DNA from 4 places in the Priestia sp. 179-F W1.4 NHS genome. Region 1 is predicted to be linked to each of the others. Evidence: riboswitches for the same ligand, from Rfam matches in the RefSeq annotation. Region 1 holds a riboswitch; each other region holds the start of a gene.
What was found. Region 1 has a riboswitch for S-adenosylmethionine ahead of ACH0CI_RS26400 (5-methyltetrahydropteroyltriglutamate--homocysteine S-methyltransferase). Riboswitches for the same ligand answer to the same signal wherever they lie in the genome.
Positions count from the first base shown of each region.

Region 2: it holds a riboswitch for S-adenosylmethionine, as region 1 does, so the genes downstream of both, mtnK (S-methyl-5-thioribose kinase) here and ACH0CI_RS26400 (5-methyltetrahydropteroyltriglutamate--homocysteine S-methyltransferase) in region 1, are expected to answer to the same signal.
Region 3: it holds a riboswitch for S-adenosylmethionine, as region 1 does, so the genes downstream of both, ACH0CI_RS04710 (hypothetical protein) here and ACH0CI_RS26400 (5-methyltetrahydropteroyltriglutamate--homocysteine S-methyltransferase) in region 1, are expected to answer to the same signal.
Region 4: it holds a riboswitch for S-adenosylmethionine, as region 1 does, so the genes downstream of both, ACH0CI_RS20405 (phosphoadenylyl-sulfate reductase) here and ACH0CI_RS26400 (5-methyltetrahydropteroyltriglutamate--homocysteine S-methyltransferase) in region 1, are expected to answer to the same signal.

Region 1 is NZ_JBIQFF010000017.1:13,283-16,654, reverse strand. Features, by position in the region: gene ACH0CI_RS26410 (Rpn family recombination-promoting nuclease/putative transposase) at 1-418, shown strand, start outside; gene ACH0CI_RS26405 (alpha/beta-type small acid-soluble spore protein) at 643-852, shown strand; gene ACH0CI_RS26400 (5-methyltetrahydropteroyltriglutamate--homocysteine S-methyltransferase) at 988-2,115, opposite strand; SAM riboswitch class I at 2,197-2,297, opposite strand; gene ACH0CI_RS26395 (hypothetical protein) at 2,796-3,128, opposite strand; gene ACH0CI_RS26390 (STAS domain-containing protein) at 3,328-3,372, opposite strand, start outside.
Region 2 is NZ_JBIQFF010000002.1:504,706-508,077, forward strand. Features, by position in the region: gene ACH0CI_RS13075 (pyridoxal phosphate-dependent aminotransferase) at 1-7, opposite strand, end outside; gene ACH0CI_RS13080 (carbon-nitrogen family hydrolase) at 120-902, shown strand; SAM riboswitch class I at 994-1,145, shown strand; gene mtnK (S-methyl-5-thioribose kinase) at 1,281-2,453, shown strand; gene mtnA (S-methyl-5-thioribose-1-phosphate isomerase) at 2,489-3,372, shown strand, end outside.
Region 3 is NZ_JBIQFF010000001.1:920,528-923,899, forward strand. Features, by position in the region: gene ACH0CI_RS04700 (GNAT family N-acetyltransferase) at 1-180, shown strand, start outside; gene ACH0CI_RS04705 (hypothetical protein) at 193-489, opposite strand; SAM riboswitch class I at 611-712, shown strand; gene ACH0CI_RS04710 (hypothetical protein) at 776-1,120, shown strand; gene ACH0CI_RS04715 (DUF1540 domain-containing protein) at 1,221-1,379, shown strand; gene alaP (alanine permease AlaP) at 1,696-3,099, shown strand; gene ACH0CI_RS04725 (GNAT family N-acetyltransferase) at 3,340-3,372, shown strand, end outside.
Region 4 is NZ_JBIQFF010000004.1:360,337-363,708, forward strand. Features, by position in the region: gene ACH0CI_RS20395 (VOC family protein) at 1-50, opposite strand, end outside; gene cdaS (sporulation-specific diadenylate cyclase CdaS) at 148-774, opposite strand; SAM riboswitch class I at 1,088-1,190, shown strand; gene ACH0CI_RS20405 (phosphoadenylyl-sulfate reductase) at 1,444-2,157, shown strand; gene ACH0CI_RS20410 (sulfate permease) at 2,177-3,256, shown strand; gene sat (sulfate adenylyltransferase) at 3,309-3,372, shown strand, end outside.

The DNA of each region.
Region 1 (3,372 bases):
TATGATAGAAATTCATTTTATGGAACTACCTAAGTTATTGATTAAATGGCGTAACAGAGAGGTAGATCCACGAGAAGATCAACTTGTACGATGGTTATTATTGCTTGAAGCATCGGAAGATGAAGAAATCACTCAAGTATTGGAGGAGATTGCAATGCAAGAAGATCACGTGCTAAAAAAAGCGATAGATGAGTGGGAACGCGTAAGCCAAGATCCAGAAGTGTTATTAGCTTATGAAGCCCGAAGAAAAGCATTATTAGATGAGAAATCAGCTTTGAAAAGAGCTGAAAGGAAAGGAAAAGAAGAAGCTATAAAGTTAATGGCCATTGGAATGATTCAAGAAGGTATAGCGAGTAATATAATCAGTAAATTGACAGGTCTTTCTGTAGAAGAAATCGAAAATCTTCGTCATCAATAAATAGAAAAAAGAGCCGTACTTAAAAGGTACGGCTCTTTTTTCGAACATGGCAAATATTGATTTTCATTACAAGGAAATGAAACATCTAATACCACTTTTTACAGTGTCATTTGTTTCTAAAAAATAGTATAGGAAGCACGTAAGAAGATAATACATCCATTATTTACTATGTATGTACTTCTTCTACGATAGGAACTTTAAAAGAAACAAGGAGGTGACACAACATGGCAAACAACAAAAGCAGCAACAACAACGAGTTATTAGTATATGGTGCTGAACAAGCAATCGATCAAATGAAGTATGAAATTGCGAGCGAATTTGGTGTAAACCTTGGTGCTGACACAACTGCACGTGCAAACGGATCAGTAGGTGGCGAAATCACTAAGCGTCTTGTACAAATGGCTGAGCAACAACTTGGCGGAGGACGTTTCTAATAAAACTTTATAATAATGGCTGAAGGAAGAATGAACTTCATTCTTCCTTTTTTCGGTTATAAGATCCGCCTATTTATCGTATTTCAACACATCTAGAATGCTACTTATGTAAAATTAAAAAGCGATTCTCACTTTTTAGTTGGCTCCCCAGACATCTTGAGCAATTTTAATTATGTGACTAATTTTATTCCACTGTTCCTCTTCTGTTAATACATTTCCTTCTTCTGTACTTGCAAAGCCACATTGCGGACTCAATGACAAGTTAGCTAGAGGAACATACTGACTTGCTTCTTGAATTCTTTGCTTAATAACCTCAGTATCTTCTAGTGTAGGAAATTTAGATGTTACTAACCCTAAAACAACAGTTTGATTGTTACCTGTAAAGCTTTTTAATGGTTCAAAATCTCCTGAACGGTTATCATCATATTCAAGAAAAAGCCCATCTACATGTAAGTTAGTAAAGATTGCATCGGATATAGTATCATAGCCACCACTTGTGATATAAGTAGATCTAAAGTTTCCACGGCAAATATGCATAGTAATGAGCATATCTTCAGGCTTTTTAGAAATAGCATCATTTAAACAACTTACTCGAGTATTGATAATGTCTTTTACATCCATACCCAGCTTCTCAACAACCGCATTGATTCGTTCTTCAGAAACAAAATCAATCCACGAAGTATCGTCTAATTGTAGGTAACGGCAGCCTGCGTCGTAAAAGGCTTGAATCGCTTTCTGATAAGCAGCCACAGTATCATGATAAAATTGATCTCTGTTTCCATTGTAATATGTATCTTCTTGAATTCGAGTAAATAACATGTTTGGGCTTGGAAGTGAGAATTTAGCGACTTGGCTTCCATCACCATGGCGTTCGACAGCTCCTTTTAAAAACGTGAAATGTTCTACCATATAATGATGATTGAAGTCTACTTTACCTACTACCTTAATCGCGTTATTTTTGGTTTTTGCACCCTTGAATTGGCTGATATATTCTGTCTCAAACAGCTCTACACCTTCTAAGCCTGATAAGAAGTCCAAATGCCACCAAGAACGTCTAAATTCACCGTCCGTGATAGATTTAAGACCTACTTCAATTTGCTTCTGGACAAGCTTTTCAATTTCTTTATCCTCTACAGATTTTAGATCGGCTTCATTAATTGTACCATTTGCATACGCTTTTCTTGCTTCTTTAAGGGGAGTTGTGCGTAAAAAGCTGCCTACGTGATCAGCTTTAAATGGAGCCTTCACTAGTGTCTTTGTCATGAGTTTGTTTCCTTCTTTCTTTTTAAAATAAAAAACCTCTTCTTAAAAATAAGAAGAGGTTAATAATCGTTATGGGTTCTCTTCTTATCTTCAAGCAAATTGCTACTGGAATTGGCACAGTACTTTAACAGTCTGTTGCCGAGGCTTCCTAGGGCCAGTCCCTCCACCTCTCGAGATAAGAATATTCAATTTATTTAACTAGAAGAAATATTACACTTGTTTTCTTAGCTTGTCAACAAAAAATTGGAAAATCAGAAATAGCACATCTCTTATCTCATTACTTCCTCATTACCTACTACAGTAAGGGTTCTTCTTTGTTTTTGGTTTGGACAGGAAAGCTTATCGCAATAGCTACATAGTATTTAAAGAATTTGGCTCCATTACCTAATTGTTATTTATCTTCACCAATTGTATTCAAAAAATATCTGACTCCATTATACCTAGCCTCTTCATTGCACTTTGCAAGGAGCGCTATTCCTCACTTCTAATTTCTCTCTTTGATTCATTTCTTAGAGCGAATACGCTAAACCAATCTTTCATATAGTCACATCTTCTTACAAATACGAAAAGAGCAACCATCATATACTGGCTGCTCTCTCCTAGCAAAAATGCACTCACATCAATGTGAATGTGAACGTATTCATATTACAGCACTTCATTGATAAAAAAAGAAATAATTTCTATTTGCCTTTATACATAGTTAATCGTTCTTTTGCTAAATTAATTAATTCCTTTAACTCTTCAACAGATTGCTTGTTATTACAATCGTTTAATAAATCTATTGTATCTTGCAAAAATTGCTCTCTTCTTTTTACCCTTTTATATTCAGCCCTATATTCTTCTGCCATCCTTGCTGTTCGAGTAGACCCCTGACGAGGAGTGGGAACTTTTTCAAAATCTGAGGTACGAGATTTTTTATCTTTTTCATCAAGCATAGCGTTTTCTGGATTCCTATTCCTCAATCCTGATTGACCCAAAATACTCCTTGCAGCTCGTTCTCTTCCAATGGCCATTGTCATTTCCCCTCTCTGGAATTGAGATTTGAGATAAAACGTCTTGTACAGATTCAATAACAATAAAATAAACCCTTCTTTTGATAAGTTAAATTACTAATTTCAATTGATGCTTAGTTACTAGCTATTCCGTCTTTATTTCTATCCAACAATAAGAAGACTACCTTCCATTGGTAGTCTTCCTGCTGCTATAATTCTTTTACCTTATATGCAAAAGGTCACTTACTGCGTCCTTTAGTTTTCC
Region 2 (3,372 bases), on a different contig from region 1:
GTTTCATCATCGCACACCTTCTCAAAAAATTCTTGAAATTCTAGTCACAAATAATATATTGTAATACTCAACTTGTAAAGTCATTTTTTTCAACTACTAAAAAAAGGACGGATGATAAAGTGAGTGTAAAAATCACGTGTTTGCAGCTTGATATTGCGTTTGGAAACCCAACTAAAAACCGAAAATATATTCAACAAAAAATGACGGAAGCTCTAAAAGAAAACCCTGACATCCTTGTGCTTCCTGAGCTATGGGATACAGCTTATGATTTGACGCGGCTAGACGAAATTGCCGATGATGAAGGACAGCAGGCCAAGCAATTAATCTCTCAATTTGCTAAAACGAACGAAGTAAATATTGTGGCAGGTTCGATCGCGAAAAAAACAGAGCAAGGCGTCACAAATACGATGTATATTTTTGACCGAAAAGGTCGTGAAGTGTCACAATACAGTAAGCTGCACTTATTTAAATTAATGGATGAGCACCTCTATCTAGAAGCAGGAACAGCAAAAAATCTTTTTACACTTGAACAGTCTTTATGCGCAGGAGTTATTTGTTACGATATTCGTTTTCCAGAATGGATTCGCGTGCATACTAGCAGCGGAGCAGAAGTCTTATTTGTTGTTGCTCAGTGGCCGGCTCCAAGACTTGCCCATTGGAAAGCACTGCTCATTAGCCGCGCAATCGAAAATCAATGCTATGTAATCGCGTGTAATCGTGTAGGCCAAGATCCTAATAACACATTTGCCGGACATTCCTTAGTCATCGATCCGTGGGGAGAAATAATCGCTGAAGCTGGCGATAGCGAAGAACTTTTAAGTGCCGACGTTAACCTGGAACTTGTAAAAGAAATTCGTAAACAAATTCCTGTCTTTACAGATCGCCGCACAGAATTTTATTAATTATGTATTGACAGCCGTTTTTTTGCATGATACGATTTTCACCAGATAACATAAAATTTTCAAACAAATCAAAATTGAATAAGTAATCGTACTCTTATCAAGAGTTGGCTGAGGGATTTGGCCCTGTGAAGCCCAGCAACCGACCGTCATTCCATCCTAAGGTGGATCACACCCGTAAAACATGTTTTTACAAAGGCACGGTGCTAATTCCAACAGAAAGTAATTCTTTCTGGCAGATAAGAGGTTTGAACACTACAATCAAGCCTCTTTCCAACGAAAGAGGCTTTTATATTTTCTAAAATTATAAAAGCCTCCATACATTCTTAAACCTATTAACTTAGTAAACAAATCAGTTTAATAAACTATGGAGGGATTCTAATGTCAACAACAAAAACAGAGAAGTATCAGCCTTTAACAGAAATTTCAGCAATCAAACTTGTGAAAAAGCTAGGTCTCTTTGATGCCACAGAAGCACTGACTGCCCGTGAAATCGGTGATGGCAACTTAAATCTCGTCTTTCACATCATAAATGATCAAACGAATAAATCCATTATCGTCAAACAAGCACTTCCCTATGCAAAAGTTGTAGGCGAAAGCTGGCCTCTATCCTTGAACCGTGCCACGATTGAAAGCAATGCGCTCAAGCAATTCGGTGCATTTACCCCTGAACTCGTACCAGCTGTGTATTACCACGATGAAACGCTTGCTGTTACGGTCATGGAAGATCTGTCTCATTTAACGATTTCCCGCGCCGGACTTATTCAAGGAGAAAGTTATCCCCTGCTTTCACAGCATATCGGTTCTTTTCTAGGACATATTGCGTTCAAAACGTCGGATTTTGCCTTAAAGCCTCAGGATAAAAAAGAAGAAGTCGTCAAGTACAGCAATCCGGACTTATGCAATATTACGGAAGATTTAGTTTTTACAGATCCTTTTTTTGATATCGATACAAATGAATTTGAAGAAGCGCTGCGTCCTGATGTAGAAGAATTGTGGAACGATGGAGATGTAAAGCTACAAGCAGCAAAATTAAAATATAAATTTTTAACAAATGCCCAAACGCTAATTCACGGTGATTTACATACAGGAAGCATATTTGCTAGCAGTCAAGAAACGAAAGTGATTGATCCAGAGTTTGCTTTTTACGGTCCGTTTGGATTCGATTTAGGCCAATTTGTTGCGAATTTATTTTTAAATGCTCTTTCTCGAAAAACAGATCGCGAACCGTTATTTGCACACATTACGAACACATGGAACGTATTTAAAGATACCTTTACTGCGCTTTGGCATTCTGAAAACATTGAACCTTTCGCTAAAGATGAGCGCTTATTACATGAAATTTTAACACAAACGTGGCAAGATGCTGTTGGATATGCAGGATGTGAAATCATTCGACGTACAATTGGCTTAGCTCACGTCGCAGACTTAGACGAAATTTCTTCAGAGGAAAGAAAAATTAACGCTAAACGTACTGCGTTAAAAATTGGACGCTATTTACTTCTGCATCAACAAGACGTTTCACCAAATGAATTTGAACATTTACTTCGATAACTAATAATGTACACAATGAAAGGATCGGTATCAGCATGACAAATACACTATCACTTCCGCGCTCAGTGGAATGGAATGAATCATATATTACTTTATTAGATCAGCAGCAGCTTCCTGGCAAAGTTGAATATATTAAGCTGCAAACCATTAAAGACGTATGGGATGCTATCACTACCTTGAAAGTACGCGGAGCCCCTGCAATTGGCATTACGGCGGCTTTTGGTCTTGCTCTTTCTGCCCTTAGCTATGACACGGATTCAGTCAAGGAATTTAACAAAAAGCTAGCTCTTGATCAACAGTATTTAGCTAGTTCACGCCCGACTGCCGTCAATTTATTTTGGGCACTGGACCGCGTAGCGAAAAGCGCTGAATCCGCTTCGTCCGTTAATGAAGCTAAAACAAAAGTTGTTCATGAAGCGATTCAAATTCAAGTAGAAGATGAAGAAACGTGCTACCGAATTGGAGATCATGCCCTTTCTTTATTTAAAAAGAAAGATAAAATCATGACAATATGTAATGCTGGTTCAATTGCTACAGCTTATTATGGAACCGCATTAGCACCTTTTCACTTGTCTAAGCAGCGCGATATTCCGCTTGAAGTATTTGCTTGTGAAACAAGACCCGTTCTTCAAGGTTCTCGCTTAACAGCATGGGAACTTCAGCAGTCGGGAGTAGACGTTACGCTGATTACAGATAATATGGCTGCTCATACCATTAAAACAAAAGGAATTAATGGGATCATTGTAGGTGCTGACCGCATTGCAGCAAATGGCGATACGGCTAACAAAATTGGAACGTATGGACTTGCTCTTTTAGCGAAAGCATTCGGTATTCCATTTTACGTAGCAGCGCCGCAGTCCACATTTGATTTATCTATTCAAGACGGAAGCAGCATCCCTATTGAAGAACGTTCACCTAA
Region 3 (3,372 bases), on a different contig from region 1:
CGCGGGCAAGGTCTAGCCAAGCCGTTAATGCAAAAAGCAATTGATGAATTGTCTATCAAAGGATACCCTGAAATCAGACTCAGCGTTCATGCTGGGAATTTTGCACAGCATGTGTACCGTGAACTTGGATTTGTAGATAAACAAATATCAATGAGCCTACAGGTGGCAAAACGTCCGTAATGTTGGTGAATGTCAGCGAGTCCATAAAACATAAGATGTTATACATGCGATGAGGTTCGGTAATGAAAGTAAAAGTAAATAAGTAGCCCAAACGGCGCCTTTATCTAGTACTTCAACAGCTCCTCTACCTGTATGATCTGAGGAGGGGGGATCTTCAAGTGCGTTCATAATCAAAGCCGCTGCTGCTAAAATAATCCCTCCAATGCTTCCGGTTGTTTTGACAATTGCAATATGGAAAGTAGATGAAAAAGCAATGCTGAGAAGCAGCAGCAAGCTTCCCAAAAAAGCAGATAACATATATCGTTTCATGTGCTCACCATCCTTTATGAAAGCATACCATATTTTACTTCTTTTTTCTTTTTATTGAAAAGCTATTGACATAACATATAAAACATATTAGAATAGTCAGAAATAATTTAAAAACGAAATATTCTTATCTAGAGAGGTGGAGGGACTGGCCCTTTGAAGCCTCAGCAACCACAATTATTGAATGGTGCTAATTCCAGCATAGCCTAGCTCTGACAGATAAGAAGAGGAATCTTTTTCTATGATGAAATCCTCTTCTTAGGAAGAAACATTTCGTATAGAAAAGGTGATGACATTGAAAAATACACAACAGGCGCTAAGCGTTGATGATTATTTAGATCTATACTTGTTAGCAAAAGAACTAAAAGACGAAACGTGGCAGCAGGAAATTTTAGCCGCGCTAAAAACGAAGCAAAATCGTTCATTTGAAGACAAACAATCCGCACTCGTTCAAGAAATATGGGAAGATTTTAAACAGTTAAATGAAGATATTTCTTTTACGTATCGCTTAATTCAAGAAGAGCCAACTAATGAACAGTTTCAAGTTAAATTAAGGAACTTGAGAGAACGGCGGATCACGCTGAGTCGTGAATTATATTTAGCTAAAAAACAGTATGTTGAACACACGCAGTAAAAGGATCCGCTTGATAAACAAGCGGTTTTTTTGCATGTAAATGTTAGAAGCGTTCTATTTCGGGTAGTAAATAGATAAGACAAAAAAAGGAGGGATAACAGTGGCCCAAGGTGTATTATGTGAAGTGAATGAGTGCATGTATTGGAAATCGGGAAATAAATGCAGTGCAGAGTCCATTTACGTTGTGAGTCCTGAAAGTAGTCACCATGTTTCTGAAACGGAAGAACCTGGCTGTAAAACTTTTGAACCCGCGAGATAAATGCTAGTTTTATAAAAAAGCATAAAATGAACGATGCGCTGACGGAGTTGAGTCGGCGTTTTTCTATTTTTTAAAAAATACTATTACTTAGGTGCGATAATAAATACATAGTAAAAAAGCAGTGTCTACGTCTAATTGTGCGTTTAAACAAAATGATACGATAATTTTTTTGTTTTTCGACAAAAGAAAAACGAGAGAAAGGTGATAGAATAAAAATATACAGCCTAGCTGACTTTTAGCATAAATTTATATGAAAGCGCTAACAAAAAAGCTGTATTCATCTCGTTTTGACAGATTGGAAAAAGGGGAGACGTTTATGCAGGGGAAAACTCAGGGGAAAGAATTGAAACGCGGGTTAGAAGAAAGACATGTGACGCTGATGTCCTTAGGAGCAGCCATAGGGGTAGGGCTGTTTCTTGGATCTGCATCTGCTATTAAATTAGCAGGGCCGGGAATATTATTGGCGTATGGATTTAGCGGAATGATTATGTTTTTTATTATGAGAGCACTTGGAGAAATGGCGATTCAAAAACCTGTTGCAGGTTCATTCAGCAAGTACGCGCGCGACTATTTAGGGCCCCTTGCTGGTTATCTAACAGGTTGGAACTACTGGTTTTTATGGGTTGTAACATGTATGGCTGAAATTACAGCCGTTGGTATTTATATGGGATATTGGTATCCGGATGTACCAAACTGGATTTGGGCGTTATCGGCGCTTGTCATCATGACAACAGTTAACTTCTTAGCTGTTAAGGCATATGGTGAACTGGAATTTTGGTTTGCACTTATTAAAATTTTAGCGATTGTGTTAATGATTGCCGTTGGATTATTAATGATTGTGTTTGGAATCGGGAACAGCGGCGTTGCGACGGGTATTAAAAACTTATGGGACAACGGCGGGCTGTTCCCGAACGGATTCAAAGGTATTTTACTGTCGCTGCAAATGGTTATGTTTGCATATTTAGGAATTGAAATGATCGGCGTTACCGCGGGAGAAGTGAAAAATCCAGAAAAATCTCTAGCAAGAGCGATTGATTCGGTCTTTTGGCGTATTCTTATTTTCTACGTTGGTGCATTATTTGTCATTATGTCGATTTATCCTTGGCAAGAAATTGGTTCACAGGGAAGCCCGTTTGTATTAACATTTGAAAAAATCGGGATTCCAGCAGCGGCAGGCATTATTAACTTTGTGGTGCTAACAGCAGCTCTTTCTTCTTGTAACAGCGGTATTTTTAGTACAGGCCGTATGCTGTTTAACTTAGCAGAGCACGGAGAAGCTCCAAAAGGATACGGTCAGCTGACAAAAGGCGGCGTACCTGGAAAAGCTGTTTTAGCATCAGCGGGTGCGTTATTAGTCGGAGTAGCGTTAAACTACATTGTGCCTGCCAAAGTATTTACGTGGGTAACAAGCATTGCAACATTCGGCGCGATTTGGACTTGGGGAATTATTTTGCTTTCTCAAATTAAGTATCGCAAAACGCTAAAAAAAGGTGAAGAGGCAAAGTTAAAATACAAAATGCCTTTATTTCCGTTAACGTCTTATGTGTCACTTGCGTTCCTAGCGCTGGTGGTTGTTCTTATGGCGTACAATCCAGATACAAGAATTGCAGTTGTTATCGGACCACTATGGTTTATCGGTCTTATTATCGCGTACTACGCAAAAGGATTTCATAAACGAAGTCAAGGTTCAGCTGGGACTGAGCAAAAGTTAGTGAAATAAACGAAAAGACCTCTTTCTTGGAAAGAGGTCTTTTTTCATTAGTTTATGTGCGAATGATTAGTTTTTTTGAAGGGATTATTGATACGTATGAATAATGTAGAAAATATTCTATTTATTCTGTACTATTTAGTTAGAGAATTCATTAATGATTAAATGGTAATTGGAAGTGGATAAGTATGGTAGTTTTACGTTTTTTAACGCCACACAGTGCATCGAAAAGTTGGGAGGAAATAGGCAGAAATGATAGAAAGATTTAGTGAAAAAGACATAAAG
Region 4 (3,372 bases), on a different contig from region 1:
TCTATATCCTTTACTTGAACGCCTACATGTTCAAATTTTAAAATTGCCATATGCATCACCCGTATCTATAGTATGTAAAAACTATGAAATATATTAAAGAGAAAGGATAGATAAGTCAAGATAGGGCTGCTTATCAGGAAAGGGCTCTTAAATCATATTTTTGCTGGAGTGAATAGGGTAGAGGCTTCCATCAAGAGCAAACGAAATCTTACCTGTTTCTTCAGATACAACTAAAATTAATGCATCCGATTTTTCCGACATTCCAATTGCTGCACGGTGACGTGTTCCCAACTTTTTGTTCGTTGAAATAATAGACGAGAGAGGTAAAACATTAGCAGCTGAAATAAGCTGATTATTTCTAATTAGGACGGCTCCGTCATGTAAGGGTGTCCCTGGATAGAACAGTGTCTCAACTAGCGTAGCGCTGACAGGAGCTTGAATAGGCATTCCTTTTTGAATAAGAGGATCAACATTTTGTTCCCGTTCAATGACAATTAAAGCGCCGTGACGTTTCTCAGAGAGGTTATGAATAGCTAGGGACAGAGCAGCGTATTCAAATGTATAAGGCGATAAGTAATGACGCAAGTAATAAGAGGCGGCCGTAGCTTGAACATCTTGAAATAACCTTCTCATCTCCTCAAAATCACATAAAATACAATGATCACTCGTGTCTAAATGTTTAATTAAATTAGAGGCTTCAGTTGAAATCTGCTGTAAATATGTTCGCACATTATTTTTAATTGTATCGTCTAATTGAAAGGGTTGTCTCTCCATCTTATATAGCTCCTATCTGTCAGTCAGTGTTATCTGTAATGTGTGCTAATGTGGGTGAATTATCCGTAAAGCTCATAAATCCGTTATTAATTTTATAGAGAGATTTTGTATTTTATTTAGCAAGAGAACATAAAAAGTCGGGGGAAAAAGAAAGCGCTTTATAAACTGATATATTCACATTTGGATTAAATTTACATATGTTGTTTTAAATAAAAGTATAGATATTTCTGTGAATTTAAAGTATAGTTTTCTTATCGGATATATAATTTTTAATGTTGACAAATATTCTAAATATGCTAAAATTTTTAAAAAATGCTTATCAAGAGTGGTGGAGGGATCTGGCCCGCTGAACCCCGGCAACCTGCTTAGCAAGGTGCTAATTCCAGCAAAGTGTGTATCATTTTGAAAGATAAGGTGAAAATTATTGCCTACCCAGTCTTTCAATACGGAAGACTTTTTATTTTGATATAGCGCAAGAGATATTTTGAGGAGGGACAACGATGACTGTAAACCCCGACTTAAAACAAACCTTTGAACACGCCGAAGCAAAGTAAGAATTAAATAGTTTCGCTGACTAGACACACTAGAGGCGGTTTTATCCAATTCTAGTGGGTAAAACCGTCTTTTTTTATTGGATAACGCGGATAACTGAGAATTGGAGTGGAGAAAATGGCAGACTTATATACGTACGAAAACTGGAGCGATACATTTCCAGAGTTCGACAGTAAAGATGAAACAAAAGGAGCCCTTTCAGCATTGCAGTGGGCGTATGATACCTACGGAGATTCAATTATTTATGCGTCAAGCTTTGGGATCGAAGGAATCGTGTTAATTGATTTAATTTCAAAAGTGAAAAAAGATGCTGAAATTGTCTTTTTAGATACAGGGGTTCATTTTAAAGAAACATATGAAGTGATTGATGCAATTAAAGAACGCTTCCCTGATTTACGTATTCATATGAAAAAGCCGGATTTAACTCTTGCAGAACAAGCTGAAAAACATGGAGATGAGCTTTGGAAGAGTCAGCCTAACCTATGCTGTCAAATTCGAAAAATCATTCCGCTAAGAGAATCCCTTGCTCCTTATGATGCGTGGATTTCTGGTTTGAGACGCGAGCAGTCTGAGTCTCGTGCCAACACGAATTATTTTAATAAAGATGAGAAATTCAAGAAGGTGAAAGTTTGTCCGTTAATTCATTGGTCATGGAAAGAAATTTGGCGTTATGTGTATAAGCATGATTTGCCATACAACAAACTTCATGATCAAGGCTACCCAAGTATCGGCTGTGAGCCCTGTACCGCACCTGCCTATAATGTAGACGATTTACGTTCAGGAAGATGGGCAGGTACACAAAAAGTGGAGTGCGGATTACACGAATCTTAAATACGAAAGAGCTGAATAAATGATGCTTTTATATGTTGCCTTTATCATTGCGCTTTTTTTTGCAATGAATATTGGGGCAAGCGGTGCAGCAGCTGCTATGGGCGTTTCATACGGCTCCGGTGCAATTAAAAAGCGAAGAGTGGCCCTGTTCATCTGTGCTGTAGGAATTGTGCTCGGAGCTGTTACCGGAGGCGGTGAGGTGGTAAAAACCATCAGTTCAGGTATCATACCTGAAAAACTGCTGTCAGTAGAATTAGTTATTATCATTCTGGCTGCTGCAACGCTGTCACTCTTTTTCGCGAATTTGATTGGTATCCCTTTATCAACAAGTGAAGTAACAGTTGGCTCAGTTGTTGGAGTAGGGGTAGCTTATCAATCTCTGTATGTAGAAAAACTTTTAATTGTCATGTCTTTTTGGATTATTGTTCCACTAGTTTCATTTGTTATTGCTTTTTTGATTGGGAAAGTGATAAAGCGCAGAGCGCATAAAAAAGAAGCAGAGGGAAAGTGGAAAAGAGTTTTAACGATTTTAGTTATTGCAACGGGATTCTTTGAAGCCTTCTCAGCTGGAATGAACAATGTGGCAAATGCTGTCGGTCCTCTAGTAGGAGCTGGATTAATGGATGCTACAACGGGTGTCATAGCAGGAGGATTGGCGGTGGCGCTCGGAGCTCTTTTACTAGGAGGCCGAGTTATTGAAACAAACGGAAAAAAAATTACTCGCTATTCTGTAGGAGAAGGCTGTATTATCTCGGGTACTGGTGCTTCTCTTGTTACAGTCGCTTCACTGTTTGGTTTGCCAGTACCGCTTACACAGGTCACTACGTCTTCTATTATTGGAATAGGCGCAGCGAAAACGGGATTTACGAAAGAACAGCGAGAAGTGGTCACTCAAATGTTAAAGGTTTGGGTGGTATCCCCTGTATTTTCACTCGTAATCTCATATGTTCTTGTGAAATTAGTACTTGAAAGCGACTTATATTCATTTGTGGTGCTAGCTAGTGGATGTATTGCTACAGGAGGTATTCTAAGCTTAGCTAGAACGACTAGAAGAAAAAGAGCAAGCCTGCAGTCGGAAAAAGAAAAAATGACTGCGTAATTCAAGTGCTTTTTATTATATTGTGTTAATTACTTAAGGAGGATTTTACAAAATGACAACAATTCAAGCACACGGTGGAGAATTAATTAATTTATATCAACCAACATATGACTACA